3 regions of the Paenibacillus sp. RS8 genome follow, and region 3 is predicted to be linked to each of the others. Evidence: riboswitches for the same ligand, from Rfam matches in the RefSeq annotation. Region 3 holds a riboswitch; each other region holds the start of a gene.
What was found. A riboswitch is a leader RNA that binds a small molecule or an ion and turns the genes downstream of it on or off. The one in region 3 is predicted to bind cobalamin.
Positions count from the first base shown of each region.

Region 1: it holds a riboswitch for cobalamin, as region 3 does, so the genes downstream of both, ACDZ28_RS12365 (S-layer homology domain-containing protein) here and ACDZ28_RS12970 (DUF4430 domain-containing protein) in region 3, are expected to answer to the same signal.
Region 2: it holds a riboswitch for cobalamin, as region 3 does, so the genes downstream of both, metE (5-methyltetrahydropteroyltriglutamate--homocysteine S-methyltransferase) here and ACDZ28_RS12970 (DUF4430 domain-containing protein) in region 3, are expected to answer to the same signal.

Region 1 is NZ_CP168131.1:2,461,931-2,472,500, reverse strand. Features, by position in the region: gene ACDZ28_RS12365 (S-layer homology domain-containing protein) at 1-3,598, opposite strand, end outside; cobalamin riboswitch at 3,763-3,964, opposite strand; gene ACDZ28_RS12360 (hypothetical protein) at 4,056-4,634, opposite strand; gene ACDZ28_RS12355 (cellulase family glycosylhydrolase) at 4,857-6,578, shown strand; gene ACDZ28_RS12350 (hypothetical protein) at 6,641-6,934, opposite strand; gene ACDZ28_RS12345 (hypothetical protein) at 6,955-7,512, opposite strand; gene ACDZ28_RS12340 (M48 family metallopeptidase) at 7,620-8,273, opposite strand; gene gtfA (sucrose phosphorylase) at 8,373-9,818, opposite strand; gene ACDZ28_RS12330 (alpha-glucosidase) at 9,834-10,570, opposite strand, start outside.
Region 2 is NZ_CP168131.1:6,493,721-6,504,290, forward strand. Features, by position in the region: one part of gene ACDZ28_RS30555 (IS3 family transposase) at 1-18, shown strand, start outside; one part of gene ACDZ28_RS30555 (IS3 family transposase) at 18-874, shown strand; gene ACDZ28_RS30560 (DUF4349 domain-containing protein) at 957-2,078, opposite strand; gene ACDZ28_RS30565 (hypothetical protein) at 2,316-3,092, opposite strand; gene ACDZ28_RS30570 (DUF1540 domain-containing protein) at 3,464-3,616, shown strand; gene metE (5-methyltetrahydropteroyltriglutamate--homocysteine S-methyltransferase) at 3,758-6,076, opposite strand; cobalamin riboswitch at 6,207-6,413, opposite strand; gene ACDZ28_RS30580 (undecaprenyl-diphosphate phosphatase) at 6,607-7,467, opposite strand; gene ACDZ28_RS30585 (DedA family protein) at 7,517-8,140, opposite strand; gene ACDZ28_RS30590 (FtsX-like permease family protein) at 8,158-10,107, opposite strand; gene ACDZ28_RS30595 (ABC transporter ATP-binding protein) at 10,082-10,570, opposite strand, start outside.
Region 3 is NZ_CP168131.1:2,605,515-2,616,084, forward strand. Features, by position in the region: gene ACDZ28_RS12965 (hypothetical protein) at 1-2,891, shown strand, start outside; cobalamin riboswitch at 3,013-3,214, shown strand; gene ACDZ28_RS12970 (DUF4430 domain-containing protein) at 3,390-5,969, shown strand; gene ACDZ28_RS12975 (methyl-accepting chemotaxis protein) at 6,179-7,885, shown strand; gene qoxD (cytochrome aa3 quinol oxidase subunit IV) at 7,960-8,250, opposite strand; gene qoxC (cytochrome aa3 quinol oxidase subunit III) at 8,255-8,851, opposite strand; gene qoxB (cytochrome aa3 quinol oxidase subunit I) at 8,848-10,570, opposite strand, start outside.

The sequences.
Region 1 (10,570 bases), 140 kb from region 3:
GGATCTTAGTAAACTCTGCTCTTGTAATATGATCTTTCGGATTCACTTGACCATTATTACCTTGGATGTACCCTTTTACTGTAGCTGTTTCAATCGCTGAGAACGCCCATGATGAGATCTTATCAGCGTCTTTATACAGTTGCTCAATGCCATTAGGAGTCGCTGTTGGAGATGGACTCACATTCGGAACACTTGGATTAGTTACATCACCAGGAGCAGGAGTACCGCTAGGTTTAGGCGTTGGTTTTGGTGTCGCAGATGGGGTTGGCATCGGTGCATTTAGATCCGCACCCAAATTCGTAGTATAACGCCACTGAATTCTATCCCCAGCGCTTAGGTTATATGAAGATGCACCATAATTAGGATAATTTCCATTCACATTATACATCCATCCACTACCGCTACCATGGTCAAATTCTCCATCGCCAGCTATGGATTCAACATACACACTTCCAAATGTACTGTTCCAAGAATATCTATAGTCGATATCGCGGCTATCTAGCACTCTCTCTAGTACAGACCATACTGTGTCACCAGATTGTAGCTCTACCTGTACAGATGGAACAACATATCCCTTCTTAATCGTAAGCTTATCCACGGATAGGGTTACGTATGTCTTCGATGGAGTGGTTCCTCCACCGTCATTGCCACCATTACCGTCACCACCAGGCGTTTGTACTGCACTGGAGGAATACGCAATGTAATCAGTGAAATGATTAGTTTTTACGATTAAATCATTTCCACTATCATAGGCATACTCAGACTTACCGCTTGCAAAGCCTAAGTCATCGCTTGCAAATTTTTGAATCGCATGAGGTGTACCATTTTGAATATAAGCTGCATCTTTTCCTTTAAGGTCCTTAAAGGTTAACGTAATAAATTGACTGAATTCTACTCTTGCACTGCCACCCATGGAAAAAGCATGAATAATGCTCTCCAGCTTCTTATCCTGGGAAATAATCTGATTCAGACTATCTTTTAGTGCAGCTTCTGTGCCTGTTAAAGGTGACATCAGTTCAATCGCAGAGGCATCTCCGCTTGTAACTTTTGCACCCTTAGGAATGACTACGGATACGTCACCTTTGGCAGCCTCAATCTGAGGAAGGTCGCTGTTAATAGGTAAACTAACACTAACCTTCGATTGTTGGTCTTTAGGAATAACTACCGTTATTTCCTTGTTGCTGTCTCCGGCGCTGATCGGAACGATATAATCATGAGCATCATCATTGATTTTAACTTCCGGCTTATCACCAGAAGGTAACGGGAATTCTTTTGGACCCTCTGGTTGTACAGGTGGTTGTTCAATTACCACATCAGTCATATCAAAAAGACGGTTACTATGATTGATCAGACGGTCATAAGACACAAGTGCATACGTACCTTGGTCCGTAGCCATACCATCTACTCTACCAGTGAGAATATGCTTAAATCCACCATCCGGATCAGCAAAGGTAAGCAGTGCATCTATAAGCGAATTTCCTTTTTTAACAAACCTTGGGTCACTGTGCGGATCTACGCCTACACCAGTTAAAGCAACAATGACCTGTGCGATGCTCTCACTGCTTGTGCTTCCCCAGCTTGTAAATCCACCTTGATCATTTTGCGTACTCGATAACCATGCAACCGCCCGATCCACAGCAGCTTTTACATTAGGATCCTTTGCATAGTAAGGTGCAAGTGCTTGCATCGTCATTCCGGTGATATCGGTGTCGGCTTTAGTACCAAATAACGCCCATCCACCAGTTGGTGCTTCTTTTTCTAAAATATACTGAACCAGTTTCTCTCTTGTGGTTTGATCTGTAACGCCTTCTACTACAGGAATATCATAGTTATGACTATCTAAGGCAATCAGTGCAAATATAGGACCATTAAGCCCCTGCTTCTGAACATATTGAAAATCTGCAAGTGCATTTCTTAGATCATAGCCTGCAACATTCGTGATATCTTTTCCGATCGAGGTAAGTCCTAGAATCGCTCTGGAATGCTCAGTACTTTTCGATGCGTCGAGTTTTCCATCCTTCATTAGCTTAGCTACTTCAGTAGCTACATTGTTATAATAAAGATTGTAATAGCCACTTGGAACCTCGTAATTGGCCCGTGCCAGAGAAAGAATTGACCATTCCCCGCTACCTGTTCCAAATGACGGATTCTTTACAGTGTTTAGGATATAGGCAAGGTTTTTATTTAATTGTTGTTTTGCTACAACGGTAGTAGGCTGTTCTAATTGAACATCAGTCATGTCATAGAGACGTTTGCTATTATTAATCAGACGATCATAGGATACGAGTGCATATGTACCTTGATCCGTAGCCATAGCGTCTACTTTACCGGTGAGAATATGCTTGAATCCACCATCCGGCCCAGAGAAGCTAAGTAAAGCATCTATAAGTGAATTTCCTTCTTTAATAAACCTAGGGTCACTGTGCGGATCTACGCCTACGCCAGTTAAAGCAACAACAACCTGTGCGATGCTCTCACTGCTTGTGCTTCCCCAGCTTGTGAATCCGCCTTGATCATTTTGTACACTCGATAACCATGCGATCGCTCGATCCACGGCAGCTTTTACATTAGGATCCTTTGCGTAATAAGGTGCAAGTGCTTGCATCGCCATCCCGGTCATATCGACGTCGGCTTTGGTTACACCTAATGCCCAGCCTCCAGCATCTGCTGCACCTTTTTTAACTTCTCTATCCAAGATGTACTGAACCAGGTTTTCTCTTGTGCTTTGATAGATTACTCCCTTCTCATCAGGATCAGGGAATAATACTGGAATTTCGTAGTTATAACTATCTAGTGCAATCAGAGCAAATATGGGACCGTTGTTCCCTTGCTTCTGAATATATTGATAATCAGCGAGTGCATTTCTTAGGTCATGACCTGCAACATTCGTGATATCTTTTCCGATAGAGGTAAGGCCTAGAATCGCTCTGGAATTCTCTGTGCTTTTGTTAGCGTCGAGTTTTCCATCCTCTTTGATCATCGAACTTATTTTCGTAACTACATTGTTGTAATAGAGATTGTAATAACCGTTAGGTACTTTGTAGTTCGCACGTGCTAGAGAAAGAATCGACCATTCTCCGCTGCCTGTTCCAAATGACGGATTCTTTACGGTGTTAACGATGTAGGCCAAGCTTTTATCTAACTGTTCTTTGGCAGTGATTTTATAAGTAACCTGATAGGTTACATTATCTGCTTTGTTTCCTGCGCCATCCACAGCCGTTACTGCGATTACGTTACTACCCGGGTTAAGAGATGCTTTGTACTCACCATTAGTAGCTGACAGAACGACTTGGTTCAGCTTTACTACTGGAATAATGTCTTTGTAGACATTGTCTGTAACCACTACTTTGAAGCTTACATCTTTACTGGATACTTCCTGTTTATCTTGTATACCTTCTATCAAAATCGTAGGCTTCTCTGTATCTGGCTCTTGTACTAACGCATTAATCTGCTCTACTAGAGCTTGATCAACCTCTGTTGTTACAACTGCACTATCGGCAATTGCTTCATTCGCATGAGCCGGGATTACGCTTGTAGAGAACGTCGTGATAAATACAGCTACAATGAGTAACCAAGCTAAAAACTTATTATTCTTCATGTTTCCATAACCCTTCCCTTCTTTTCCTATGATAAAAAACAGAATAAACTTTTTTAGCACTACAAAAAAACCACTCAACATAACGTCAAGAGGTTTAAGATAGTGAACCGCAACAATAGCAGGCATATACTATATCAAACACCTCTCTATCGCTCGTAGAGTTTAACGGTGTATCAGAAACAGGCTGATATTCTGGCTCAAGTATCATCACCCTTGCTACCTTCCCAGTTTCCCAGTGGTACCTTGCAAGGACTCCTCTTTCACAGCGGCGGGACCGCGCGGGATTCACACCCGCTTTCCATTTAACCAATCTATGATTGTATTTCCGAAACATTCATAATTGGCACCTATTGCTAATATTAATTTTTCCATGCTTCATCATATCTAATATAGATGCTTTTGTCATGCAATATTTGTTTTTTGTATAACAAGTAGTTGGAGATAAATCTATTGAATATCAAACCATTTCAACCACAATATACTCTTTTTCTCTCAGCTCAAAACCATCCTCCAGTGACAAAGAGGCCAAATCAAAGATTCGGTCATACTTTTTATTACGTGGGTGCCCTTCCTCCTCTGCCCAGCAAGTATAAAGCTCAAACACGGTGCCAGCTACTCCGATATCTGTCATAAGTTTAAATAACTCCAGGCAACACTTGAGTGAGGCGTTATACGAACCCGGTAGAGTATTCTTTAGCTCAGGGGATACAGAGAAGCTACCCCAATTAGGTGAAATCCGATACACAAACGGACTCCGAAAATGCTTGCGAATCTCATCGTTCCAATACCCAAGTTCCTCTATAAAAATACCCGCTGCATCTTCTTCCGAGTCATATACAAGACAGTCCTCATCTCTTAAATGAGATAGATCTGCAATGTCATCCAAAGGAATTATGCCTTGCAGGCGCAGAGCCTCTCTTTGTTTCTTATACTCTGGTGAATTTTTCACTTCATCATATGTCTTTTCTGACAGTACACTGCCTCTTTCTCCTAACGGAAGCTCTGTAGCCGAGCCTATGTAATGAAATCTGCTCACTGGTTATTCCTCCATCACTCTTGGGATCAATTCAAATCACTAATTTCCATATGAATTTACCACAAATTAGTAAGGTACTCACTACAAATGTTCTATGTTAGGGTATTTGGTAAGCGTTTACAACAAAAAAATGGAGGTGCCAGTGTTCATCTACGTACCAAAGTGCTTGAGGAAAGGTCAGGTTTAAGCATCCTCAAAAATGATCTTACAAAGGAGAATTCAATGACTACTCGAATCCAGAAATCCTTCTTATCATTGACCCTTGTTACCGCTCTTCTGCTCTCTTTGTTCTCATCCATTGCCGCCGCTGCTACCAAGGACGAGCAACAAGCTAAAGCAGCACCAAAGAGTAAAATCCAATCCTATGTAGACGATATGCAGCCCGGATGGAACCTTGGCAATACTCTAGATGCTACAGGTGAGGATGAAACCTCCTGGGGAAATCCGCGTGTGACCCAAGAACTGATTAAGAAAATTGCCGCACAGGGCTACAAAAGTATCCGGATTCCTATCACTTGGGATTCACACATAGGTGAAGCACCGAACTACACCATTGAAAAAGCCTATCTCGATCGTGTCGAAGAAGTGGTCGGCTGGGCGCTGGACGCCAAGCTTTATGTAATGATTAACGTCCATCACGACTCCTGGTTATGGGTAAGTCATATGGAAGAGAAGCATGATGAAACGCTCGCGCGTTATAACGCAGCATGGACTCAAATTGCGGACCGCTTCAAGGATAAATCCGATAAGCTGATGTTCGAAAGCATCAATGAACCCCGCTTCACAGATGGCGGAAGCACCGATGAAGCGAAGATGGAGCAAATGCTTACAGAACTCAACACTTCCTTCCATCAAATCGTTCGGAACTCCGGTGGAAAGAATGATGTACGTCCGCTAGTTCTACCTTCATTAGAGACTTCTCCTACGCAGCCTAGAATGGATCAGCTCTACAAAACGATTATAGCTCTCAACGATCCGAATATAATTGCTACCGTTCACTTCTATGGCTTCTGGCCGTTCAGTGTGAATATCGCCGGCTATACCACGTTTGAAAAAGATACAAAAAACGATATCACCCAAACTTTTGATAACGTTTACAACACATTCGTAGCTAAAGGAATTCCGGTTATCGTTGGTGAGTTTGGACTACTGGGCTTCGATAAAGATACAGGTGTGATTGAACAAGGCGAGAAGCTGAAATTCTTCGAGTACCTTACCTATTATTTAAAAGAAAAGAAAATGACCTCTATGCTCTGGGATAATGGGCAGCATTTCAACCGCAAAACATATAAGTGGTCCGATTCCGAGCTGCACAATGTATTAATGTCCGGTCTGAAGGAACGTTCCTCCAGTACCGAAAGCGATCTGGTCTATCTTAAAAAAGGTGCAACCATCAAAGACACCAAAGTGAAGCTTAATCTAAACGGAAATAAGCTTACTACCATTAGTGTAAATGGCAAATATCTAACTAAAGGCAAAGATTACACCTTAAATGGCGAGGAGCTTACACTCAAGGCCAGCCAACTTAAAAAGCTCACAGCTTCCCAAAAATACGGTGAAAATGCTGTGTTAACGCTGAAATTCAACAAAGGCGTTGCGTGGAGACTAAAGATCATCGTGAATGACACTGCCAAATTAAGTGATGCCAAAGGTACGACTGAATCGTTTGCGATTCCGACTACTTTTAATGGCAACCAGCTTGCCACGATGGAGGCTGTCTATACCGCTGGCGGCAATGCAGGCCCTCAAGATTGGACTCCATTCAAGGAGTTCGGCAATACTTTCTCACCGTCTTATAACACAAAAGAAATCAAGCTGCTCCCAGCCTTCTTTAAAGATGTTAAAGACGGAGAGGTCATCTTGAAATTCCACTTCTGGAATGGTGATATCCTTACTTACAAGATCACGAAGAGTGGCACTAGTGTTGTAGGAAAGTCTTCTTAGCTTTCACTGTATAACATAAATAGGAGTGTCCCTTCATGGGGACACTCCTATTTTTAACTACATCATACATAAACTTCTTCATACGTCATCAACATCAAGCGATAGACCAGATATACTCCAAGATAGGCTCCCGTTAAAAGGAACATTGGATTCAAAAAAATCGCATGGATCGAAGTCATAAATACTGTGTTATCCCTTAATATTTCATATATGGCTAGGGCAGAAATATTACCTAAGATAAGCGCAGACAACACAGAAGCCACATTAAATACAATGCGCCACTTTATCCATTTCCGTTGTATCATTAGCATGACAATGGGTACCACTATACTGCCAAGTACGATTAGAAATTTCATCTAGCCACCCCGATATCTTTTTAATCCTCCAGCTCAACACTTTCGATTTGCCCCTCGGCATTCACTGTCCATTCGATATCAACACCTGGCATCAATCCAAGCTTATCCTCATCTTCGATCACTACATGATCGGGGATGGTTAGGGTCTGCTCTCCCCCACCTTCGACTTTAACGGTAACCTGTTTACCATTAGACGTAGTAATCTTTCCATCATATTCAATCTGCTGTAAAACAATCTTTTGGCTCGGATCCGTAATGGTAACCCGCTTGCCGCCGTCAGTCAGCAGCTCAATCTTTTTATGATATCCATCCTTTAAAGTGACTTCCTTAATGACTCTCTGAACGCTAACATCCGCCGGAAGCCCCTCTGTATTGGTACCGGATGATGCATTGGGTTGTTCTGTTGCATTGTTCGTAGCCACAGGTGCAGTGGCTTCTGTTGTAGGCGTTGGAGTTACTTGTGTGGTTTCATTGGCAGCTTTAGAGCAGCCACTTAATAGGACGGTGCAGGCACAGATCAAACAAAGAATTGAAGTTCGAATCTGGCGTTGTGAATTTCCTTTATTCTGTGTCATCATTTACCTCCGCATTTAATTTTCTTCCAGTTCTATTAGTGGAAATAGTTTTACCTCTTATCTTTCTTTTATTCACCAGAAAATGGTCTACTTGAATTACACCCTGATGATCACAGCGTCATAGCACGCCCATATCTAGCTAAATACTCTTCCTTCTCCTTATAATCCGGCATGAGGCTTCCAACCTTTCGCCAAAAAGAGCGGTCATGATTCATATGAAGTAAATGACACAGTTCATGGATGATTACATAATCGATAACCTCCACTGGAGCCATCGCTAAGCGATAGTTAAAGGTTAGCTTTTTATCTGAGCTACAGCTTCCCCACTTGGTTCTAGACTCAACAATGTCAATGGTCTTAGGCTTTACTCTAAGCTGCGTCTGATATCTATTAATTCGTTCGCCTACAATCTTTTTACAGCTAGCAAAATAGAACTTCTTCAGCTTCAGTTTAAGCTCTTCCTCATTTAAATCCCCTGTCTCTATTAGCTCTTGCAGCGAATAATATTTGCCCAGATACAAGAACTTGCCCTCGTCTTCATACTCTTTAAGCTTTGGCGTTTCTTTGTTTGCTTCAATGCTCTGCAGCTTCTCCACTATTAATTTGCCATTACGCTCAACCACGCTTTTAATCGTCTCTTCACTTGTTTTCTTGGGAGCTTTGAGTGTTATACGCCCTGAAGAATCTATATGAATGGAGATTTTCTTGCCATTTCCATATTGAACATTAAACTCGATCACCTGATTGTCGTACTCAATCTTCATACCCACCATCGTTTCTATAAGGTTATTCACACAAAAAAGAAGAACGCGTTTTAGCGTCCCCCTATTTTAACATGATTCATTAATACACTGGATATTCCCTTACAGTACAACCATCTCCCAATCTGCTGACCGTTCTTTTTGCGAAATCGTAAATGCCTTGGTTAACAGATTCGCTTCCAATTTCGCTTCGTTCTGCAGATTTTTCCAAGTTATCACCACATTATTCTCATCCAACTGTTCAATCTGAATATCTCCATCAAAGGCTGGATTACTATTTCTGAATTTCAAAATGTTAAAGAGCTTTTGCACAACCGGGCGCTTCACCTCAGCATCAATCTCATCTTGGGTATAATAATGCCGATTAATATTCCGTCCTTCTTTGGTCTTTTCCAGAAGCTCTATATCATTCACTCCAGCTAATAGTCCCACATAATAAATTTGCGGTATTCCTGGTGCAAAACATTGGATGGCTCTCGCCAGCAAGTAAGCCTGATCATCATTCCCAAGTGCTGAATAATAGGTACAGTTGATTTGGTAAATATCAAGGTTGTTATATGCTTCGGTACTATATATTTTTTTGACATTAGCTCCTTGGCTATAGAGACTTTCTCTTGTCATTTCTGCTTCTTCATCGCTTAAAAGATCCTTTACATCCACCACACCAATACCATCATGCGTGTCTAGTGTTGTAAACTGTTTTCTCGGGCAAATCTCCAGCCAATGAACCAGCCGGTTTACTTTCCCACTAAATAAAGCATGCAGCACCAACATTGGTAACGCAAAATCATATACATAGTAATCCTGTTCTGCAATTTTTAACTGGATGCTATAATGCTCATGAATTTCCGGCAAAACGGTCACGCCATAAGGGGCAACGGTCTGCTCAGATTGATTCAGCATCTCCCAAATATCCGGCTCAACAAAGAAACAATTCGTACCGATTTTTTTGTTGGCATATGCGAAAGCATCTAGTCGAATAATTGAAGCCCCTTTTTCCGCCAAAAAGGTAAGATTGTCCGTAATGAATTTCTGCGTCGTTGCTGTGGTCACATCCAGATCAATCTGTTGTTCATCAAAGGTACACCATACTTTCTCCAAGCTACCATCCTTAAAGGCAACCTCAACGTATGGAGCGCGTGGTTTACGCTTATATATTAAATCCACATCATCCTGAGTGGGCTCCCCGTTCGGCCAAAAATCCTTGTAACGGATAAACAAATCCGCATATTCTGATGCATTCTTTTTCTCAAGAAAGTCCTGAAAATAAGGAGATTGTCTGGAGATATGATTAATCATAAAATCAAACATCATATAATAATCTTTACTCATCGCTTCGACGTCCGACCAATCTCCGAATGCAGGATCCACTTTGGTATAATCCATTGGTGCAAATCCTCTGTCACCCGAAGAAGGATAAAACGGTAGTAAATGAACACCTCCAACGATGCCTCGCAGATGCTTATCTAATACTTCGTTTAATTCTTTTAAGTTACTCCCGAGGCTATCTGCATAGGTAATCAACATAGCTTCATTCTTAATTTGCATTATAAATCCCCCTCGTTAGATTTCGGCTACATCTGCGCTTTTTTCCCCTTTGCATATTAAAGCCTCATAAGGCCTCAACAGACCATGATCTTGATTATTAATGTTAGACAGCACAACATAGCCTGCAAGAGGGACGGTTAATGGAATGGTTTGATCCGTAAAATTACAGATTACTGTCCAACATTCATTCTCATAAGTTCGAACATATCCACCTAGCTCATTCGAGTCCACATAAATCTCACGATAATCACCATAAATTAACGCTTTATTGTCCCGTCTCAGCTTGATTAATTCCCGATAAAAATGAAGGATTGAATTACCGTCTTGTAGCTCTTCCTCCACATTAATCGACGAATAATTCGGATTCACATTAATCCATGGTTGCCCATTCGTAAATCCGGCCATAGGTTCTGAACTCCATTGCATCGGTGTACGCCCCTGATCCCTGCTTCTGATTGCTAAATAGTTCAGGATATCTGCCTCAGACCTACCCAGTGCAGTTTCATTACGGTGATAATTTAAGCTCTCAATATCTCTATACTCTTCAATTGAAGCCATGAAATAATTGGTCATTCCAATCTCTTGACCTTGATAAATAAACGGTGTTCCTCGCATTAAGAAATAATAGGCAGCCAGCATTTTAGCTGAGTCTTTATGGTATATCCCGTCGTTACCGAATTTTGAAACCGAACGCACATGATCATGATTCTCCATAAAAAGTGCCATCCAGCCCTTATTGGCTGTCTCAAGCT
Region 2 (10,570 bases), 3.2 Mb from region 3:
TGCTAAAAAAGTACGAGGAGTTGGAGAGGAGGTGGAACCAGAGGCCGTTATTGCCTGGATCGAATCCATTCGAAACGAAGTGACGGTGTCTGAGGCTTGTAGATGGCTCGGAATCGCAAGAACGACTTACTACCGCTGGAAAGCAGCTGTGGGGACAAAGCATACAGACAAAGTGGTGGAGAAAATCCGGGAGCTTTGCATCCGTCATAAATTCCGCTACGGGTACCGGAAAATCACGGCGCTCCTTCGGATAGAGCAGAGTATAAATCACAAGCGAGTCCAGCGGATCATGCAGTGTGAGGGGCTTCAGTGCCGCGTGAGGATGAAAAAACGAAAGGTGACTGGGCAATCTGTACACTCCTTTGAAAATCTGCTCAAGCGACAGTTTCATGCAGAAGCACCTCTGCAAAAACTCGTCACGGACATTACCTATTTGCCATTTGGCGGGAAGATGTTGTACTTCTCCAGCATTCTAGACTTGTACAATGGTGAGATTGTGGCTTACAGTATAGCAGATAAACAAGATACCTCTTTGGTGTTGGATACGTTAAATCAACTTCCAAAGCAGGAAAAGATGTTGCTGCATAGCGACCAGGGCAGCGTGTATACGTCCTTTGCGTACCAGGAAGCTGTAAAAGGAAAAGGCATTACCATGAGCATGTCCCGTAAAGGAACGCCCGCTGATAATGCCCCCATTGAATCGTTTCATTCCACCCTAAAGTCTGAAACGTTCTACCTCGAAGATCTCACATCTACAACGACTGCAATCGTTGTAGAGACCATTCGAGACTACATCATTTACTATAACTCATTTCGAATTCAAGCGAAACTAAATAACCAGTCACCGATGGATTTCCGGCGACTGGCTACTTAAACTTGTAAGGTGTTTTGATCCCTGTCTCACAAACGGGGGTCAGTCCCTACCTTGGATTGAGGGCTTTTTAATTTCATAGCGCCTACTCTTTCTCTGAGTCCTTATTAGCCTTCAGATCATCTTCTGAAGCTGCCTCCTTGATCTCTTTTGCCGCAGGAATGATTTGCTCTCTGTTCAGCTCCTTATTTCGTTGACGCATCCTCTCGGTCTGCTGCTCCCGACGCTCGCGAATATTTTTGCGGGAAACTAGAACGACAGCTAGGATAATGGCTACTCCAATTAGTATCGGTAACGCTCCTGCAAGGATAACGACAATCCACTGAAACATAACAGATAGTGCATTCAAGCTTCCTTTTAGAGCATCTGAAGCACGTTCCAGTAACGGTCCTTGCTCTTCCTTCTCTTTGACAGCAATGCTTTCATCCGTCTGATACACTCTCAGTTCTACTGTAGAGAATGATACATTCTGATTAATATATCTCATTCTACCTTTAATCTGCTCAATGGTTTCCTGAATCGAACCAAGCTCGTTCGCGAAGGCGACCAGATCCGTGGATTTCGTTGCTTTTTTCATAAACTCTGTATATTGTGCTTCCATTAACTGCTTGGCCTTCAAACGCGACTCCAGATCAACATACTCTTCAGAGACATCTTGTCCTTGAATGCTGCGCTGTAGAGATTCGTGTTTTACTTGTTCTAATTTATTCAGAAAAGGGGAGAATCCGGAGGCAGGCACCTTAAGGATAAACGTCCCACCTTGCTCGTACTGCGACATATTTTCATTAAACTCAATAATATATCCATTTGCCATGGTTACTAAATTACGTATTTCAGTCTGTGCTTTTCCATAGTCTTCTACTTCCATGTTAAGATTGGCTTTATAGATCAGCTTCTTGTTCAAGCCCGCTACTACATCACTACCAGTAAATCCTGCACTTGCTTGAACTGTATTGTCTGGTGTGGATCCCTTTACAGCCAAGTTCTCGCCGCCACCTGTTTCTGTCTCAGGAGCTGCCGCGGTACTCTGGTCCGCAGATGAGGCCATCGAGCTTTGCGTTTGTACCTCTGCTGCTGCATTGTTACTCATACTACCATTTTCTTTTGCCGAACTATCTGCCGCTGAATTCCTATCCGCTGAGCCACATCCCGCCAAGACCACCGCAAGAATTAATAAACATAAGTAATGCAGACCCCATTTGCGCATTCTCATTCCTCCAAAAATGTAATAGATACCGCTTGCACGGATCATAATATCGTTACGGAATGTCTTGTTCTAAGCAGATCTCTTCCGTCCCTCTATACTATGACGTTCCAAAACTTGGAAGGTTGCACTTAAAAATGGAACGAAAAACAGTTTCTTTTGAGTTATGCTCTCTAAACAGAACAAAAGCCGCATTTCTGCGACTCTTATAGTTTAAAGCTATTATATTTCGTGCCAAAATCAACCTGGGTTAGAAGCACTTTGTTTAATGACATACACGCCATCTGGTAGCGATCCGCTTAATAATCTCGCCGTGTAAATATCAACATCATAACTATTAGTACTTACAAGAACTGAAGAACCCTGAACATTAACATAATTCTTCTCTGTGATTACACCAAATGAGTTATTCATAATAGGTGTGTATTCCATCCAAGCATAGTTGTACGGATTCACTGATGCAGTTGTCGTGTTACTGCCACCATAAGTAATGGACCATGATGAGCCACCTGTAATACCAGCACTTACAGCTGTTTGTTTTGCGGTTACACCAAAGCTTGTATTCGCAATATAGCCTTGAGATACTGAATAGCTAATGTTTAACAATGAATTTACAGAAGCACTGTTATATACAGGCTGAGAGATTCTTCTAGTCAAACCACTTCTAGTAACATAGGAGACATAACCATTTTGTTGATAGGAGTAGATCGTAGTTTGGTAAGCATCTCTAGGTGCAATAGCAGGGGCACTTGCAAAGGAAGAATCCGTTTTGAACAGAGGTACACTTGCCAACAGCCCCTCGTTAGCAGCCTCTACAGCTTGTCCTTGCGCAAGAATGTCATTGTACTCTTCTACTGAAATTTCTGACAATCCCATATCTGAGGCTTTATAGACTTTTATGATATCTGATTCACTATTTTGAGGAGCTTCGTCATTATGTAAACCTTCTGCACCTGCATAAAACGGTAAGCACAAAATGAACATTAGGGCAAAAGGGAATAATAAGAACTTTTTCAATATCTTTATCCTCCAATATTTCAGATTAGGATCGGCCGTTCTCCACTGAAAATATTAACAGAATATTTTTGTAATAATATAGATATTTAGGATTATTTTCTATTTTTAGACTTGTAAGCAAGAGATGTCTTTTGTGTTTTTTTATATTTATTTGTATAAGTTTGTCGTACTTCCGTTATTGATTAACCCATTTGCTTACATACGTTTTATTTGATACAATTACCACGTCTAATCAAACAGAAAATACCAAATACCCTCTATTCATAATGAATGAGGGCGCGGCATGGTTCTGTTCGGACAAGCTCCACCTTGCTGAACAGAGCAGTTCATTTCATGATGCTGTCTATCACACCAAGGGGAGGTGAACCCTCATGGCAAAAGACGTAATTTGCGAAGTTAACTCCTGCACCCACTGGGCAGAAGAGAACAAATGCAGTGCTGATTCTATCTTTGTAGCTTTCCACAGCTCCCAAGAACCTACACGTGCAGAAGAGACAGATTGTAAAACTTTCGAAAGCAAATAAGGTGATGATTTGAAGGGACCCTCCACGGTTCCTTCTTTTCTTTTCTCATTCTATCAAGAATGAGAATTATTATCAAGTGGCTGAAATAAAAAGCCAGGGAGAAGTTCCCCGGCAAAAATTTATTGCTTTCCTCTTTCGCTATTAGGAGGCAGTAACTCCTGCCTTTTCTCTTGCAATAGCGGCTGCTCTTACCATGTTACGCAGTGCATCCTCTGTCTCCTGCCAGCCGCGTGTCTTAAGACCGCAATCCGGATTAATCCAGAACTGTTCTGGGTCCAGCACCCGCAAAGCACGATCAATATTAGCTGTCATTTCTTCTACAGCAGGAACCCGTGGACTATGGATGTCATACACACCAAGACCGATTCCTTTATCATATTCCTGCTCCTCAAAGCTGACGATCAGTTCCCCATGGCTACGGGAAGTCTCAATAGAGATGACGTCCGCATCCATTGCTGAAATGGAATCAATCATGTCATTGAATTCGCTATAGCACATATGAGTATGAATTTGCGTTGTAGCCTTCACATGATTTGTCGCGATACGGAACGACTTCACCGCCCAATTTAAGTATCCCTCACGATCTTCAGCTTTCAAAGGAAGTCCTTCACGGATAGCAGGTTCATCTACTTGAATCATCTCTATGCCTGCATCCTCCAAAGCTTTCACTTCATGGCGGAGTGCTAAGGCAATTTGATTGGCTACTTCTTCCCGACTAAGATCATCACGTACGAAAGACCAATTGAGAATCGTGACCGGACCTGTCAACATGCCTTTAACAGGAAGGGAAGTTAAAGACTGAGCATAGACACTTTCTTTAACAGTCATTGGCTCAATAAAAGCTATATCCGCATAAATAACCGGTGGCTTAACGCAGCGGGATCCGTAGGATTGAACCCAGCCATTACTGGTAAATAAGTACCCGTCCAGCTTCTCCCCGAAAAACTCCACCATATCGGTTCTTTCGAACTCACCGTGCACGAGTACATCCAGACCCAGCTTTTCTTGGAAGGTGATTGCATCTGCAATCTGCTCACGAACGAACCCGTCATACCGCTCCTGATTCCATACACCTTTACGCCATTTCAACCTTGCCTGGCGCACTTCTACGGTCTGTGGAAAGCTTCCGATCGTTGTCGTTGGCAGAAGTGGTAGCTGCCATTTCTCCTGTTGCACCTTAAGGCGCTCTGCAAAAGGCAGACTGCGTTGGTCTGGTAAATCTGCAAGTCCGAGAACTTGCTCTGCTACATCCTTACGGCCGCGTTCGGGAAGTGCACGGAAGGCTGCAAGAGCTTCGCGGCTGACTGTCAGCGCAGCAGTAGCTTCTCCAGTACCCTCTAAGGCTGCAGCAAGCAGGCCAAGCTCTTTAAGCTTCTCATCAGCAAAAGCTAATGCAGCCTTGACGGTTGCCTTCAGCTTCACCTCACCCTGAACAGTAACCGGAACATGCAGCAAACTGCAAGAAGGTTGTAGAATAAGACGATCAAGTGGTACATGTACACTCAGCTTCTCGATTAGCTGTAGCTTAGCATCCAGATCCGAGCGCCAGATGTTGCGTCCGTCAATAATACCCGCTCCCAGCCACTTATCCTCAGGCCAGCCAAGGCGCTCAATCGATGCCAGATTCGTTCCGCCATCATGGACAAAATCAAGACCTAAACCTTGTACCGGAAGCTTGAACAATGCCTCCAATGGTTCAGCAGCTTCAAAGTAAGTCTGCAGAATAATATTTAATCCAGGCACGGATTCAGCAATTTCTGTGTAAATCGAGTTAAGTAATGGTAGTTCTGATTCATTTATTCCTGTAACAATCGCTGGTTCATCGATTTGTACCCAGCTTACTCCTTCTTGCTTCAGTTCCTGCAATAGCTGAACGTAAACCGGAAGAAACCGAGCGGCAATCTTCGCAATATCCGCAGATGCAAAACCTTTTGACAGCTTAAGGAAGGTATAAAGGCCTAAAACCACAGGTTTCCCCTCAATTCCCGCTTGGGACTTGGCGAAACGGTATGCTTCCAGTGGTTTATTCTCCGTCAGGCGCGGCGTTTGTGCACCGATCTCTGGAACGATATAGTGATAGTTCGTGTTGAACCATTTCGTCATCTCGCAGGCGGTAGCCTCAGCGTTCCCTCTAGCCATCGCAAAATAAAGATCAAGCCCAATGTCGCCACCATCATACGCATAACGCGGAGGTACGATCCCGAACATTACAGCCGTATCCAACACATGATCATAGAATGTAAAATCATTTACCGGAATTAACTCAATGCCTGCCTCCTGCTGAGTCTTCAAATGCTGAAGTTGAATACCTGCCATTTCAGTACGGAACTCTTCCTCATTTATTTTACCTGCCCAGAAGGCTTCCAACGTTTTCTTCCACTCGCGGTTTTTTCCGATTCTTGGATAGCCAAGATTACTTACTTTTACTTTGTTCGTCACTTTGCAGCTCCCCTTCTCCATCTTCTTATTTTGGCTTGAAACCATAACATCCCTATTAAAAAGAGCGCCCTTCCCTAAAAAAGTCAAAGGGAAAGACGCCCATAATATACCTATGGTTCACGTCTAACACCTTCCTATCCTCCGTAGGTGAAGCAGTGCTGTTGAAACAGGCAGGTCTCCTGGCTAGCGGTGTCAGCATCCTTAGCAGTCTTCCCAGCAGTAGTAAATTGCCAGTGACGTATGTTGCTATGGACTCTTCCGTTACAGTGGCGGGACCGCATCGGCTTCAAACCGAATTTCCCTATTAAGCCTACCGAATTACTAATTCCCGGCAAGCACCTGTCTCCGATATTATCAAGCTAAAACGCCTTCGGCGTCCTTTTATGGACGGTAAGCGTTTATGCGAGAATTATAAGGGTAAAGTGAAACTTTTACTTTATCCATATAATTAATAAACTGAGTGTCTTAATCTGATGTCATCATACGTGAAAGCCCCCGTCATCTGCAATAGATGACGGGGGCTTCTGTTATATCGATTCCTTATAACGGATTTAGAAAAACACGAAATATACTACAGCGGCAAGTATTATCCGGTATATAGCAAATGGTAAAAGCTTAATCCGATTGATCAATTTCAGGAAGAATCGCATCGATAACAGCGCAAATACAAAAGCACTGATAAAGCCTGCAATGAAGAACGGCAGGGCATCGATGGTGAAATATTGCCAATTCTTCATTAGTGAGAGGAGACTGGCCCCTGCCATGATTGGAACAGCCATAATAAATGTGAAATCAGCAGCAGCACGATGACTCATACCAAGAAGGACACCACCGGAAATCGTAGACCCGGAACGTGAAAATCCTGGCCATAACGAGAAGCATTGGACAAGACCAACACCTAGTGCCTGCTTATATGTAATCTGATCGACACTCTCTGTTTGGATCTTCTTGGGTCCAAATAGATCCGCAATAATCATTAATACCGCACCAACTACTAGACCGATTAACACGGTGGATGTAGAGAATAAATGCTCATCAATATAATCATTAAACAGAACGCCCAGCACACCTGCCGGAACTAAACCTACAAGCACCTGTGTAAGTTTAAGATGTCCACCCTTTTCGAGCGGTGGTTGTTCTTCAGTTACAGGGTCCAACTGTTTACGACTGAAACGCTTTAAGCCCAACAGTTCAATGAACCTATTTCTAAAAATAACAACAACTGCTAAGATTGACCCCAGTTGTATAACCACTTTGAAAGTATTGGCTGTATATTGCCCAAATAACTCTGTCGATTTTAACCACATATCATCAACAATAATCATATGACCTGTGGAGGATACCGGAGCAAACTCGGTCAATCCTTCAACAATCCCCAAAATAATAGCTTTAATAATCGATAATAGCTCCATTTGTTCTCCTCCTTTTAATCATAACTTTTATCTATAAGTCCTTCTTCGTTCAACCTTCGGTGTTCATTTTCCGACTACGCTTGCGGAAGTACAAATACCCCAAAACTGCTAATCCCCCAGCAATAAGTACGTACACTACGTTGGAGTACATATCCATATACATGGCAATGTCTTCCCAGTTCTCACCCAATGCTGCGCCAATAAGCACAAGCAGTAGATTCCATCCCAATGTACCAATCGTTGTGAAGATCATAAACACGCCAAATTTCATACCGGACATCCCTGCCGGTATCGAAATCAAACTACGCACTAGTGGAACCATCCGACAAAATAATACGGTCCAATAGCCATATTTATCAAACCAAGCGTCAGCCTTGTGAATGTCTTTTTTGCTGATTCGGAGTAGACCGCCCCAGCGTTCAACGATCTTTTCCAACCGATTTACATCCAGCAAACGACCGATATAATATAGAATCACTGCACCCAGCAAAGAACCAAGCGTAGCAGCAATAATTACACCAGGGATGGTTAAATTCGTTGTGGTTGTCATGAATCCGCCAAAAGGAAGGATCACTTCGGAAGGAATCGGTGGAAAAATATTTTCAAAAGCGAGCATCAGGAAAATACCGAAATAACCAAACTGCTCCATAAACTCTGTAATCCATGCTTGCATTTCGTAACCCCCATTATTCAAATCAAGTTCTTCTTCAAGTTGCGTAAATAACGGCTGCGAATAAAAAAGAAGTAAAGTCCCTGGACAGCCAAATAGCCCATCAATACAGCCCCTGTCTCCACAGCAATTGATAAGTAGAACAACCGCTGAAGCGCAATAAAGGCAAACACACTATGCAAAATAGCAACCCCAACTGGCACAAAAAACAACAACGACAATTGAATCGTTACAATTCGGTTTAGCTCTTGATCTGTAAGTCCCATTTTGGACAATGTAGAATATTGATGACGATCATGATCTAGATCTGTGTATAGCCGGAAGTAAAGGAAGCTGCCTGCTGCAATGAAAAAGACAGTACCCACCAGTAAAGAAGCAAATAGCATCGTGTTATACAGTGTTCTCTGTATTTCAAACAGCGTGCCGCTAACCACAATCGCGTATGGAGAGTTACTTTCATAGGATCGTTTGCCTTTATGGGCAAGATCCGCCGCTATACCAACCGTTCGCGGGAAGTCATCCATATAAAATCCTGTATACAAATCAGTCTGTACGGGATCAATAGCCTTGTATAGCTCATCGCTGATCACAACTCCGCTGAAGTCTCCTCCATCCCTTCCATCAAGCTCCGGCAACAGATATTCGGCTATCGGAACATGCTGGGTATACCCCGTTTCACGAATGGAAAGACCTTGCTTCAGGGTGTAGACCTGCTTCGCTCTACCCGCTGTCAGACTCCGATCTCGTTGCGAACCGATCATCACCAGTCCTTCATCTCCACTAAGAGGGCGCTCATCTGTCGTAAACCCTGCACGAAGCAGAGCAAGCTTATAATCACTGTAAGCAATCAAGGGAAGCCTTAACGTGCGATCAGGCCCAGTCTGAGATTCCACCTCTGCGTATTTGATAGGAATACTAAGTGTCTCATAAGGTAAGGCGAGCGTTGTAAGCTCATCTTTAATTTCTTCCAAATGCTGTTCAAAAAGTACCGGTGTCTGATCGCCTTTGGCTACATAACCAACAGCTGCCGGATAATCCAATTTCAGCTCTCTGGAAAGCGTATGGATCGATGCGAATACCCCTACTGAAGTAAAAGATACTGCGGACACAATTGTCACCATAAAAAACATTCGGGCATTCTCTTTCCAGCGGTAGGACAAACCCGATAATGTAATCATATTGGTATGGTTCCAATACAAGCGCCGAATCGTCTTAAGCAATTTAACAACATAAATACTAAGCTGCGTATAAAAGAGATAAGTTCCTGCCACCGTAATCACAACTACGGGAAACATCACCTTTTCAACCGAAGCCGCTTTTGCAGTAGCAGCCAAATAATAACCCAGTAGCAGTAATACAGCAGAGATCATAGATAACACGAGGGATACCTTTGGTTCCTCATCTGCTTTTCGCTCTCCCTGAAACAGCCGCATTAGCGATTCATTCCCTATAAAGGCGAAGGTGCTCAGTGAGATTAACATAAATAACAGTGCAAAGCTGCATATCGTAAGTACTAGTGCCTGCCAAGGAAGATGAAACGTTAAAAGAGGTATCCCTAGAAAAGTAGATCCGATCATCAAAAACAACTTACCCAGAATCAACCCTAGTAAAGTACCTGTTAGGATGGCTGAGGTGCCGATCATCATATTTTCCAAAAACACCATCGTGTTTAGCTGTTTCTTCGTCATTCCATGCATCAATAAAATCCCAAATTCCATCTTACGTGACTGTAGAAACGATCCGACCGATACGAGAACAAACAAGGAGCAAAACACATAAATAATGGCTTCCGCCGCCATCATTGTATGAGCCGCCGTACTATAAACCAAACTCTTAGAAATATCCGGATGATAGATAAACAAAGCGCACACAAAAAAGATCATCACTGAAAAAGCGCTGACGACAAAATAAGCCGCATATTTACGCTTGTTACGTGTAACATTTCTATAAGCGAATTGCCGAAAGGTCATGGCTAGTTCCCCCAAGCAGAGACAACATATCAATAATACTTTGGAAGAAAGCGCCTCTACTGCTTCCCCTGTACATTTCACTATAGAAACGTCCGTCTTTAATAAAGATGACTCGGTTACAAAAGCTCGCGGCCACTGCGTCATGTGTGACCATCAGCACGGTTGCCCCTTCTTCCTTATTCACCTCTGTCAGCATATTCATGACTTCGCCTGAAGCTTTGGAATCCAAATTCCCTGTAGGCTCATCTGCTAAAATCAGTGCAGGACGATGAATCATCGCCCGGGCGATGGCGGTCCGCTGCATTTGTCCACCTGAAATCTCGTAGGTTCTTTTTTGCAGCAAATGCTCAATGTCCAGCATGCTTGCTACTTCTTTCAGCCTGCTCTCCATTTCCGTTACACGGACACCAGCAAGCGTGAGAGGCAGTACAATGTTCTCCTCTACAGTGAGCGTATCCAGCAG
Region 3 (10,570 bases):
CGAAGTCGGACAGTCTAGACAATAATTTTATCAAAAAAACACTGCATCCCTTCTGCCTCTATGATGCTCCAGCTGAGCTGGCCGCGCGCGGAGAGAAGGATGAGTCTGTATATCCTAGTGCGCTGCACCTGTTCCATGCAGAGAATGGCGACACAGTCATTGGGATGAGTCGTTATCAAGCAACGGATTTTACGGGCCAACGCAGCGCTTTTTTCGCACATAACTTTGTAGTTCCTGCCTCACGATCAGAAGAGATTGTTCAGAACTACGGAGATTGGCTACATGCTGATTCCGCAAGAAGCTATGACGGAGAGCTAGGCGGAACCTTGCCGGAGCTGTCTGATATTCCAGTTATACGTACGGATCGTCGCCCTGATCCTATAGCGGGCTTACGCTTGTTAGGAATTAATGAAGGGATATTTAAGGCATTGCTGCAAGCGGTGATGCTCTCTGTGGCAGGTAAGAAAAAAATCTATATCGCCCTTAATGTATCTATCACGGAGTTGTCCGCACGTGCGGTGGAGCTTACAGAGATTTTATATAGCGTGCTGCCGTATGAATTCCGCCGTAGATTAGGCGTGATTACGTATGCCAATGAACCGCAAAGCCGTAAATATATTCATCTTAGCTTTGTGGAAAAAGGTTCGCTTCGTCCCGGTGATCGCAATATCGAGAAGGATTTCACATTTGATTTGGTTTCAGGTCGGATGGGGAATGTGGATTTTGGAGAGTCTCGTCAGCCATATGCTGATTTGGTTTGGAAGCTGTTACTTCTAAATCCAGGGGATCTTGACGATTTCGTAAGTTTTGCTGATCAGATCCTGCGTGGAGAAAGTCCTGAGCATAAGCTATCGCTCGCTTTTTATAATGAGTTAGCTGTATTTTATGAGATTGAGCAGGGGAATGAGCATTTATATACAGAGAATAAGAGCGCGGTGCTAAGCGGATTGCTCTCTTACCTTAAGGCGGAGGGTGCTATTCATTCCAGAATCCGACTGAACGATATTTTCTTGGAGCGGTTCGACCGAGAATTTGATTTAGTCCGGCAAAGGAATGTTCCAGAGCCTGCTATAATGGAGTGCTTTAAAGATTATTTTGTGCTCAAGGATCATAATTACAAAGCCAGAATCGTTGATTATTTCATTAATGGAATGCTTCATAGCGTGGAAGCGGGACGCAAAGATGTTCTTAATGCAGCTTACGGGATCATTGAAAGTAATGATGAGCTAAGTGCTGCGTTTTTTCAACGGGTAATGTCTGAATCGTATTTCCGCAAGCAGTTATTAGAGCCTTATATGGAGTCAAGACTAATTGCTGCATCTAAATCTGTGGACATTCTGAATTTTGTACTCCATTGGGGCCGTTTTCTGCCAGCTGCGTTAGAGCAACCTTTTGCTCAGGATGCAGTAAGGGATTACTTGCTGGAAAAGCTACAACTGGAGACGGATCCGGTTGCTGCGGTGGCGGAAATTCATAGCACTGTAGATAAAGCGGAGAAAGATCGACGTAGAGGGACAGGCGTATCTCCTAAAGTACTCTCGCTCATGCAGGATCTTGCAGCATCTGCAGACAGATTCTTGCTGAATCGGCTATCTCTTACTGAAATGACGCAGGAGGACTTATTAGAGGTTGTTTTCTTACGTTATGGCAATGTTGTGGATTGGCAGCCGCCACTAGATAGAATTAGCAAGCAGAAAGAAAATGCACTCCGCGCTGCTTATCGCTGGTTTGGTGAAGAGAAGCCGAATGAAGAGATATTTGCAGGCTTGTCTCCGAAGGAGCTGGATGATGTACAGCTGCTCGGTCGCCGTTTACTAAAGGAAGCTCGGGTGTTAGAACCGTTTGAACGTCTTCCACTAGCTTTCTACTACACGAGTCAACGCGAGGGTGGTCCGCTGGATTATGACGCATTGCTGGAGTTAGTTAAGCATAAAGCTGGTAACGACAAGGATGTGATCTATCGATTCTTTGCATGGTCTCAAGGAAATTCTTTATTTACGATATCGAATAAAAAGCTTCACCCGGGATACCGCCGGGCGATTCTGAAGTATTTCCAGAGCAGTGACCGCGAGGCATTCAAGAATCGTGAATTTCGTAAAAGCTATGTCGCTACAGCTCGGCCTGCTCTACAAAATGTCTACAATGAGGCTCGCTCCCAGCTGGCTTCCCCGCTGGCGCGCTGGATCAGCCGCAGCCGATTTCGACTCCTGATCTCCGGTTCCATCACTGGCATTCTGGTGATTATCGCAATTATCGTATTCAGTATGCTGCGTCCGGAAGATCCAAAGACGGCCCTGCCTGGGACAACCCCTGCACCGACACCTGTTCAGAGTGCAGGCAGTATGCTTCCTCCGGCTTCCGTATACCTGAAGGATCTAGGTACCGAAGGAGATAAAGGAAGCAGTGTATTGGTGTTCACGTTTGCCAACGCGGATGATTGTGTGCAATTTAATCCGACGGAGATTAGTTTAATGACTTCATCCGATGTAGTGGATAAGAGCTTTAAGGTTGCTGCTAGCACTGGGACTTGTTCAGTGCCGTCAACGGATGGAGACTTATCTGGCGATACGAACGCCGCTGATACGACTGCGGGGACGGCGGAAGGCGTAGATGCTACTAATACTGCAGACGAGGCCTCTCCATCTCCTACACCTTCCTCTGATGCAGAGGGCAGCACAGTTGTGCCGTCCGCGACAGCTATTACAGAAGGTGAGCAACCTTCCTATCAGGTGGAGGTTACTATGGAGCCGGGTGCGACAATCGTCGAGCATAGCATGATCAAGGCTGGTAGATTTACGTTGATCGTAGATCCCGCTCCAAAGGATACAACGGGTGTTAACTCAAGTGCTGAACCTTCAGCGACTGCAAGTCCGGAAGGAACAGCCGAATAAAGTAATTTCTGATCAGCAGGACGATACCGAAAGGTTTGGTTCTGCTGTTCTTTTTTTGTTGCTCATACAAAGCTTTTCTATAGACATGCTGTGTATTAATAGATATGATTATGAAAATAAGATAATACATATTGGAAAAGGTGCAGACTCCCCTAAATCAGAGTCTGCTTAAAAGGGAAGTCCGGTGTAAAATTCCGGCGCGGTCCCGCCACTGTAAATGCGGAGCGTCTCTTCTATGAACCACTGTCAGCAGTTAGGACGGGAAGGTGAAGAGCGGCAATGAAGCATTAGCCAGGAGACCTGCCTTTTTCGTGAGCGTTTCTATTCTTCGTGGGGTAAGAATGTGGAACATATACAGATAGACTGTGTGGTCGTAGAGGTTCACGCGCCCCAGCCTCGATTTGTTATCTTCCCGGGCCGCCCTTCATAGGGGCGGTCTTTATGTTGTGCGCTCTTATTTTGTGTAGTATCCATTCCTTTAAAGAAAGAGGCTGAACAATGAAGAAAATATTCTCCTCCAGGTTTTTTGTACTTGGACTGGCCGTATTCATGGTCATATCGATTCTTGGAACATCTCTTGCTCCGGCAGGAACCATCTTTGCGGAGGCGGGCGTTAGCTCCGGGCAGGAAGCATCTGGCGATTCTGCTGCTAATGTAGAACGGATTAATGTTGCGGATGCGACCTATACGGCTGCGGAATTTATTTTAAAGGGTGGCGTGCAGTCGGATTGGCAAGCGATTGGACTGGCTCAAGCGGGATACAAGCTGCCAGTAAGTTATCGAGCAGCTCTTGAGAAAAAGGTGAAAGATGCAGAGGGGAATTTCGCGAGCGTAACGGATTACGCGAGAATCGTACTCGCAGTAAGAGCAATAGGAGCCGATCCTACCAGCTTTGCTGGAAGCGGAACAAGTCCTGGCTATAACTTAATAGAGAAGATCTATAATCATGACAAAATCAGTGGACAGACGCTTAATAATCCGGTTTATGCTTTGCTCGCACTGGACTCAGGGAAATATAATATTCCTAAAGATGCGAAATGGACAACGGATAAGCTTCTTGCTGAGATTCTTTCCAAGCAAAATCAAGACGGTGGCTTTGCCTTAACTACAGGCGCCAGTGAGCCCGATATGACAGCAATAGCTTTGACCGCTCTATCGGCACATAAGAGTAATCCGGAAGCTTACACAGCAGGACTACAAGCCGTATCTTGGTTATCCAAAGCTCAGGATAGCCATGGAGGTTACGGAGATAGTGCTGAAAGTGCAGCACAAGCTATTCTAGGTCTCACATCCTTTGGTGTAGATCCAAGTGGGTTAGAATATACCAAGAATAAAGTGAGTTTGATCGGTAATCTACTGAGCTACCGTCTCGCTGACGGCAGCTTCGCTCATAGCCGTGGCGGAAGCAGCAATATTCTAGCTACAGAACAGGGCCTTCAGGCGCTTGTAGCCTACAATCTACTTCATAAAGGCAGCAACAGTAAACTGTACGATTTTTCTAAGTCATCCGTTCAGAATGCACTTATCTATGCACCGATTACTGTAGAGGGTCCTGAGAGTACTTTAGCACAGGGATATGGATATGCTGGCAACGTATTAGGTGCACTAGAAAAGCTGGCTCTTCAGACGAAATTGCCAATCACGAATCCTTCCGGTGCTTATGTCACTGGAATTGGAAGTATTCTGGCTGGAACCTATGGCGGTTACGATGGTTGGATGTATGTTGTATCCCGTAATGGTCAATGGATTAATCCAGATGTTGGAATGAACGATTTTGTGCTTAAAGATTCAGATCAGGTTCTGGTCTATTATGCCGGAGATGATACTAAACTTGTTGATTCGGTAACGGTGTCCAAGCCAAGCCTCAAAGAGGGCGATTCTTTTACTGTAATAGTGACTAGTAAGACATGGAAATGGGACGCTGTAACGAATACGTCCTCTCCGGTAATCGCCAAAGCTTCTGGCGTTCAGGTCCAAATTGGAAATCGCATCGTAACAACGAACGCAAAAGGTGAAGCGTTATTCTCAGGGAATGTTCCAGCAGGTGACTACAAGCTGACTGTAACAGGCTATCGTGAAGGAAAAGCACCATCGATTGCTAAATATACTCAAGATCTAAAGGTGATTCCAAAGAATGTAACGGCTTCACTTACCGTTGAAGGTCCGCAAGGCCTGATCGGTGAGGGGACTTTAAAGGCTTCCAATGCGCTTGAAGCACTGCAGCAATTGGCGGCGTCTAAGGATTTTAAAGTAGATATCACGAAATCGTCGTATGGTAATTTTGTATCTGGCATTTATGGCATTACGCAAGGTCTTTATGACGGTTGGTGGAGCTTCGTTGTATGGCGCAGCGGAGAATGGATCTATCCTAGTGTGGGCATGGACAGCTTTGAATTACAGGAATCCGACCGTGTTCTTGTCTATTATGCCGGAGAAACCACACAGGTTGTTGATACTGCTGTTGTATCTCCTGCACAGCCGAAGCCGGGTGAAGCTTTCACAGTAACAGTTTCTCAGAAAAAATGGGTGTGGAATAAGGATACCTTTACTTCCGATCCAGTGACTTCTCCAGCCGCTGGCGTGCAGGTCTTGATCGGTGATCAGAAGGCGATCACAAATGCTAAGGGTGTAGCTGCATTTGACCAAGGTCTACCAGCGAATACCTATACGATCATTGTTACCGGATATGCTAAAGATAGTGTGCCTAGTGTGGCGCGTTATACTCAGTCACTAAACATGACTTCAGGTGTTGTTACTCCTGCTAAAGCTACGGCCACCCTGTCAGTCATTGGGGATAGCAAGAAGGGAACGATCCTTAACAATACTACAGTAGCTCTAAAAGAAGGTGAGACAGCTTATAGCTTACTGATCAGTCAATTAGGGGATAAGGTAGTATCATCCGGAAACGCTGGTAGTAAATACGTGAAATCTATAGATGGTTTGGCCGAATTTGATGGCGGACCTAGCAGTGGATGGAAGTACAAGACGAATAGAGATGCTGATCCAAGTATAAGTGCAGACAGCTACATTTTAGAGAACGGTGATACGGTATATTGGTACTATTCATCGGGTGAATAAGTACGTTTGATTATTCGTAAGACGGGCACTGCGATTCGGAGTATTAGCGGATCGAGTGTCCGTTTTTATTTTTGTTCGTTGCAATATTTGACAACAGACACTTTTTTTCGACAATTTCATTCATAATTTTATTTAAAATCATCAAACAATTCACTTCTTTAACCGATAAAAATAGATAGTGAGTTAGATTATGTGAAGGCGGAATGTAGATGAAGAATATGAAAGTGAAGTTCAAGATTGGAATTCTTTTAGTATTTTCAGTAGTCATGTTGAACATCGTGGGGGTAACTGGCTTTACCACCATGGACAAAATGACCCAAAAAACAAAAGAGACGTACAATGAAAACTTGTTGCCAATTTCTTACGTGGGGCAAATGCGTACAAATAATCGGGCCATTGAAGCCTTTCTTTTGGAGCGTTTGATTAGCGTTGATGCAAACAAGAACAAAGACTTGTTAGAGAGCATTAAGGGAAAAGTTCAGGAAAATAATGATCTATTGAACAAGCTGAAGACCGTCCAGTACAATGATAGTGCCATTTTGAGCAAAATAAAGGAATATGAGTCCTCCCTAACAGACTATCGTGCACAAAGGGACAGTATTATTCAGATTGCCGATAGCAAAGGTAGACAAGAGGCCTTTCAAGTATTCACGGGGGATTTTAGTATTTCTCGTGAGAAAATGATCAATATGCTTAAAGGAATAAGCGATTCGTTGCTAAAGGGAGCTGGAGAATATAACTTAGAGTCCACTGCTTCCGCTGAAAGAATGAGGACTAAAAGTATAGTATTGATATCGTTCTCTTGGATTATTTGTATCGTGCTTAGTGTAGCAATCATTCGACTGATTACGAAACCTCTCAAGGAACTGCAAGGTTTAATGAAGCGGGCGGAAAATGGAGATTTAACCGTCATAGCAACGTATACCGCTAAGGATGAAATCGGCCAAATTAATAGCTCATTTAACAATATGCTGGAGAGCTTACGAAAGATGATGCAAGGTATCGCGGAGAGTGCAGAGTTGTTATCAGCCTCATCGCAAGAGATGAGCGCTAGTGCTGAGCAGACCTCGCTGGCTTCGCAAATGATCGCCGAATCTTCAGGTGAGATTGCAGCGGGCTTTGATGAACAGACGGAAAGCATTAATCGTACCTCTCAGTCTATACAAGCTATGACTAATAATATTTCGGCCGTAGAAAGTAGCAGTTTTGAAATGTCCGACCTTATGGGAGTTGCTTCTGGTTCAACAGATCGAGGGGTAATCGCCGTAGATAACATTATTGAACAGATGAAGGAAATCGACTCCAGCGTAACTCAGAGCCAAGAGATTATTAGTAACCTTGGGGAGCTGTCTCAGGATATAAATACAATAATTACTACGATTAACGGAATTGCAACACAGACAAACTTGCTGGCGCTTAATGCTTCTATCGAGGCAGCGAGAGCTGGAGAACATGGACGTGGCTTTGCTGTAGTTGCTGGAGAAATTCGGGGGCTTGCAGAAGCGACGCGAAACAGTTCACTGAAAGTAACAGATATTATTACGCATATTCAAAAGCAAACTGAAAAAGCAGTAGAATCAATGGCTTCAGGCTCTGAACTAGTCTCTAACGGCGTAGTTCAAAGTCAGTTCGTATCTCAAGCGTTTCATGAGATTCAAAGTTCCATTAAAGAGGCTACGCTGCAGACGGAAGAGATTAGAGAGGCGGTTGCGCATGTCTCCTTAGAGTCACAAGGTGTAGCAGCAGCAATGGAACAGGTCAATGCTATATCCAATAGAGGGGCAGTGGGTGTTCAGGACACCAGTGCAGCTAGTCAGCAGCAACTGTCTGCTATGGAGGAAATGTCCGCATCAGCTCAGTATTTAGCGGTGCTGGCGGAAGATCTGCAGAAGACTTTAGCGCGATTTAGATTATAACGCGAAATGAAAAAAAGGACGTCCCAGAGCCATTTAGGCTTTGGAGACGTCCTTTTGTGTGTTATTGAATGGAATTAAGCATACCAGCCCCATACGAAGATGAAGAGCGTACCAAAGATCGTAACTAAGCCAACGAATAAGGCATAGGCGATATTGATATAAAGTTCTTTCTTGGTATCCGCTGATTCTCCAATATGCATGAACAGGAAGAGCTGCAGGGAAGCCTGAATGAGGGCTGTAACAAGCAGGATAGCCATGTTTGCAGTATTGGATAGATCCAGATAGATTACGGCAAGTGCAGCCACAGAAAGGACAAGAGAGGCTAAGAAACCCATCACATGGCGAATTGGAAACAGTTGCTTCATCATGCTACATCAGTCCTTTCAGATAGACGAAGCTGAAAATAAAGATCCAGACAACGTCCAAGAAATGCCAGTACAGCGAGAAGATAAAGGATTTATTGGCCGTAGCCGGATTAATACCTTGACGCTTCAACTGGATTAGAATAGCCGCACCCCACAGGAACCCGAACGATACGTGAGCTCCGTGTGTTCCCAGCAGTACAAAGAGACTGGATAGGAAACCACTGGTTTGAAGTGTAGCCCCTTCGTGAACATAAGTGACAAACTCCGTGATTTCAATACCAAGGAAGCCGAGACCCATTAACAGGGTTAGTCCGAAGAAGACCATCATGGCTTTTTGGTAGCCATGCCGCATGGCATGTACTGCAAGACCGATTGTAAACGAGCTTGTCAAGAGCAGCAATGTTTCGATCATCACTGGACCAATTTCAAAGAGGTCCGGCCCGCTAGGGCCGCTAGCGAAGCGGTCTACCATTACAAAGTAAACAGTGAACAACGTAGCGAACAGTGCAATCTCTGCTCCTAGAAAGACCCAGAAGCCAAAGATTTTATTACTATTCTCCTCTGTTGAGTACTCAAGCGGCTTAGACGCATCTATTTTCATACTGTCTCACCCCGCAATTTCTTTTCAGTAGCAATAACTTCTTCTGCTGGGATGTAGAATCCGTGATCCCGATCAAAGGACATAGCAGCTAGAACGATGAGGATACCAACTCCGGAGATAATGGCTGGAATCCAGAGACTGAATACCAGAGAGAATCCTGCAACGAAGAAGATAACACCCAGAATAAATGGTTTTCCTGTATTGCTTGGCATATGAATCTTAGTAATCTTGTCTTCGTATAGAGGTACTTTATCTTGTTTAGAGAACCAGTAGGCATCGCGTGTTTTTACGGTTGGAACCACTGCGAAGTTGTAAGCTGGAATCGGACTTTTCGTTGCCCACTCCAGTGTACGTGCATCCCATGGATCTCCATTTGTATCTCTTGGTTCATAACGTGTACTCCAGTAGATGTTATACACCAGAATTACAAATCCGACTGTAAGACCTATCGCCCCTATGAACGAGACCATACTGAGCGGACCAAATCCGGTATCCGCAGAATAAGTGTATTGTCGACGTGTCATTCCCTTCAGTCCGAGAAGGAACAGTGGGAAGAACGATACGTTAAAGGAAATAATAATCCACCAGAAGGCATGTTTACCAAGACGTTCGTTTAGACGGAAGCCGAATACTTTAGGGAACCAGTAGTGGAAACCTGCGATTACGGCGAATACAGCACCTGGAATGAGAACGTAGTGGAAATGCGCTACCAGGAACATTGTATTATGGTACTGATAATCGGCGCTGGCCATAGCCAGCATGACACCTGTTACCCCACCGATCGTAAAGATCGGGATAAAGGCGAGCGAATATAGCATCGGCGTCGTAAATGATATTCGCCCTTTTCGTAAGGTGAATAGCCAGTTAAATATTTTCACACCTGTTGGAACAGCAATGGCCATGGTAGTAATCGAGAAGAAGCTGTTAACCATAGCGCCTTGACCCATTGTATAGAAATGGTGAGCCCATACTAAGAAGGACAAGAGGGAGATGATCAACATACTAAAGACCATGGATGTATATCCATACAGGTTCTTTTTGGAGAAGGTGGCGATAATTTCACTATAAATACCGAAGGCAGGTAGTACAACGATATATACTTCTGGATGTCCCCATACCCAGAAAAGGTTGGCCCATAACATATCCATACCGCCGTTGGCCATCGTGAAGAATTGAGAGCCGAATAACCGGTCGAACATCATCAAAGCGAGCGCTACCGTAAGCACTGGGAATGCGAATACGATAATTACGTTCGTGATTAGTACCGACCATGTAAACATTGGCATTTTCATCAGCTTCATGCCAGGAGCACGCATCTTCAGAATCGTTACAATAAAGTTAACGCCTGTGATGAGTGTACCGATACCTGATATTTGCAGCGCGAGCGAGTAGTAGTTGTTACCCACCGTTGGACTAAACTCTATACTTGCCAGCGGGAAGTACGCAGACCAACCAGCATCTGGTGATCCCCCGATAACAAAAGAGATGTTAAGCAGCATTGCTCCGAAGAAGAAGAGCCAGAAGCTGACGGCGTTAAGACGTGGGAAGGCAACGTCTCTGGCACCGATTTGTAGCGGTACGATAACGTTCATCAGACCGATAATAAACGGCATGGCCATAAAGAGGATCATGATCAAGCCGTGTGTTGTAAATACCTCGTTGTAATGCTGTGCGTCAAGAAATTTCATGTCTGGGGCTGCGGTTTGTAGCTTCATCATA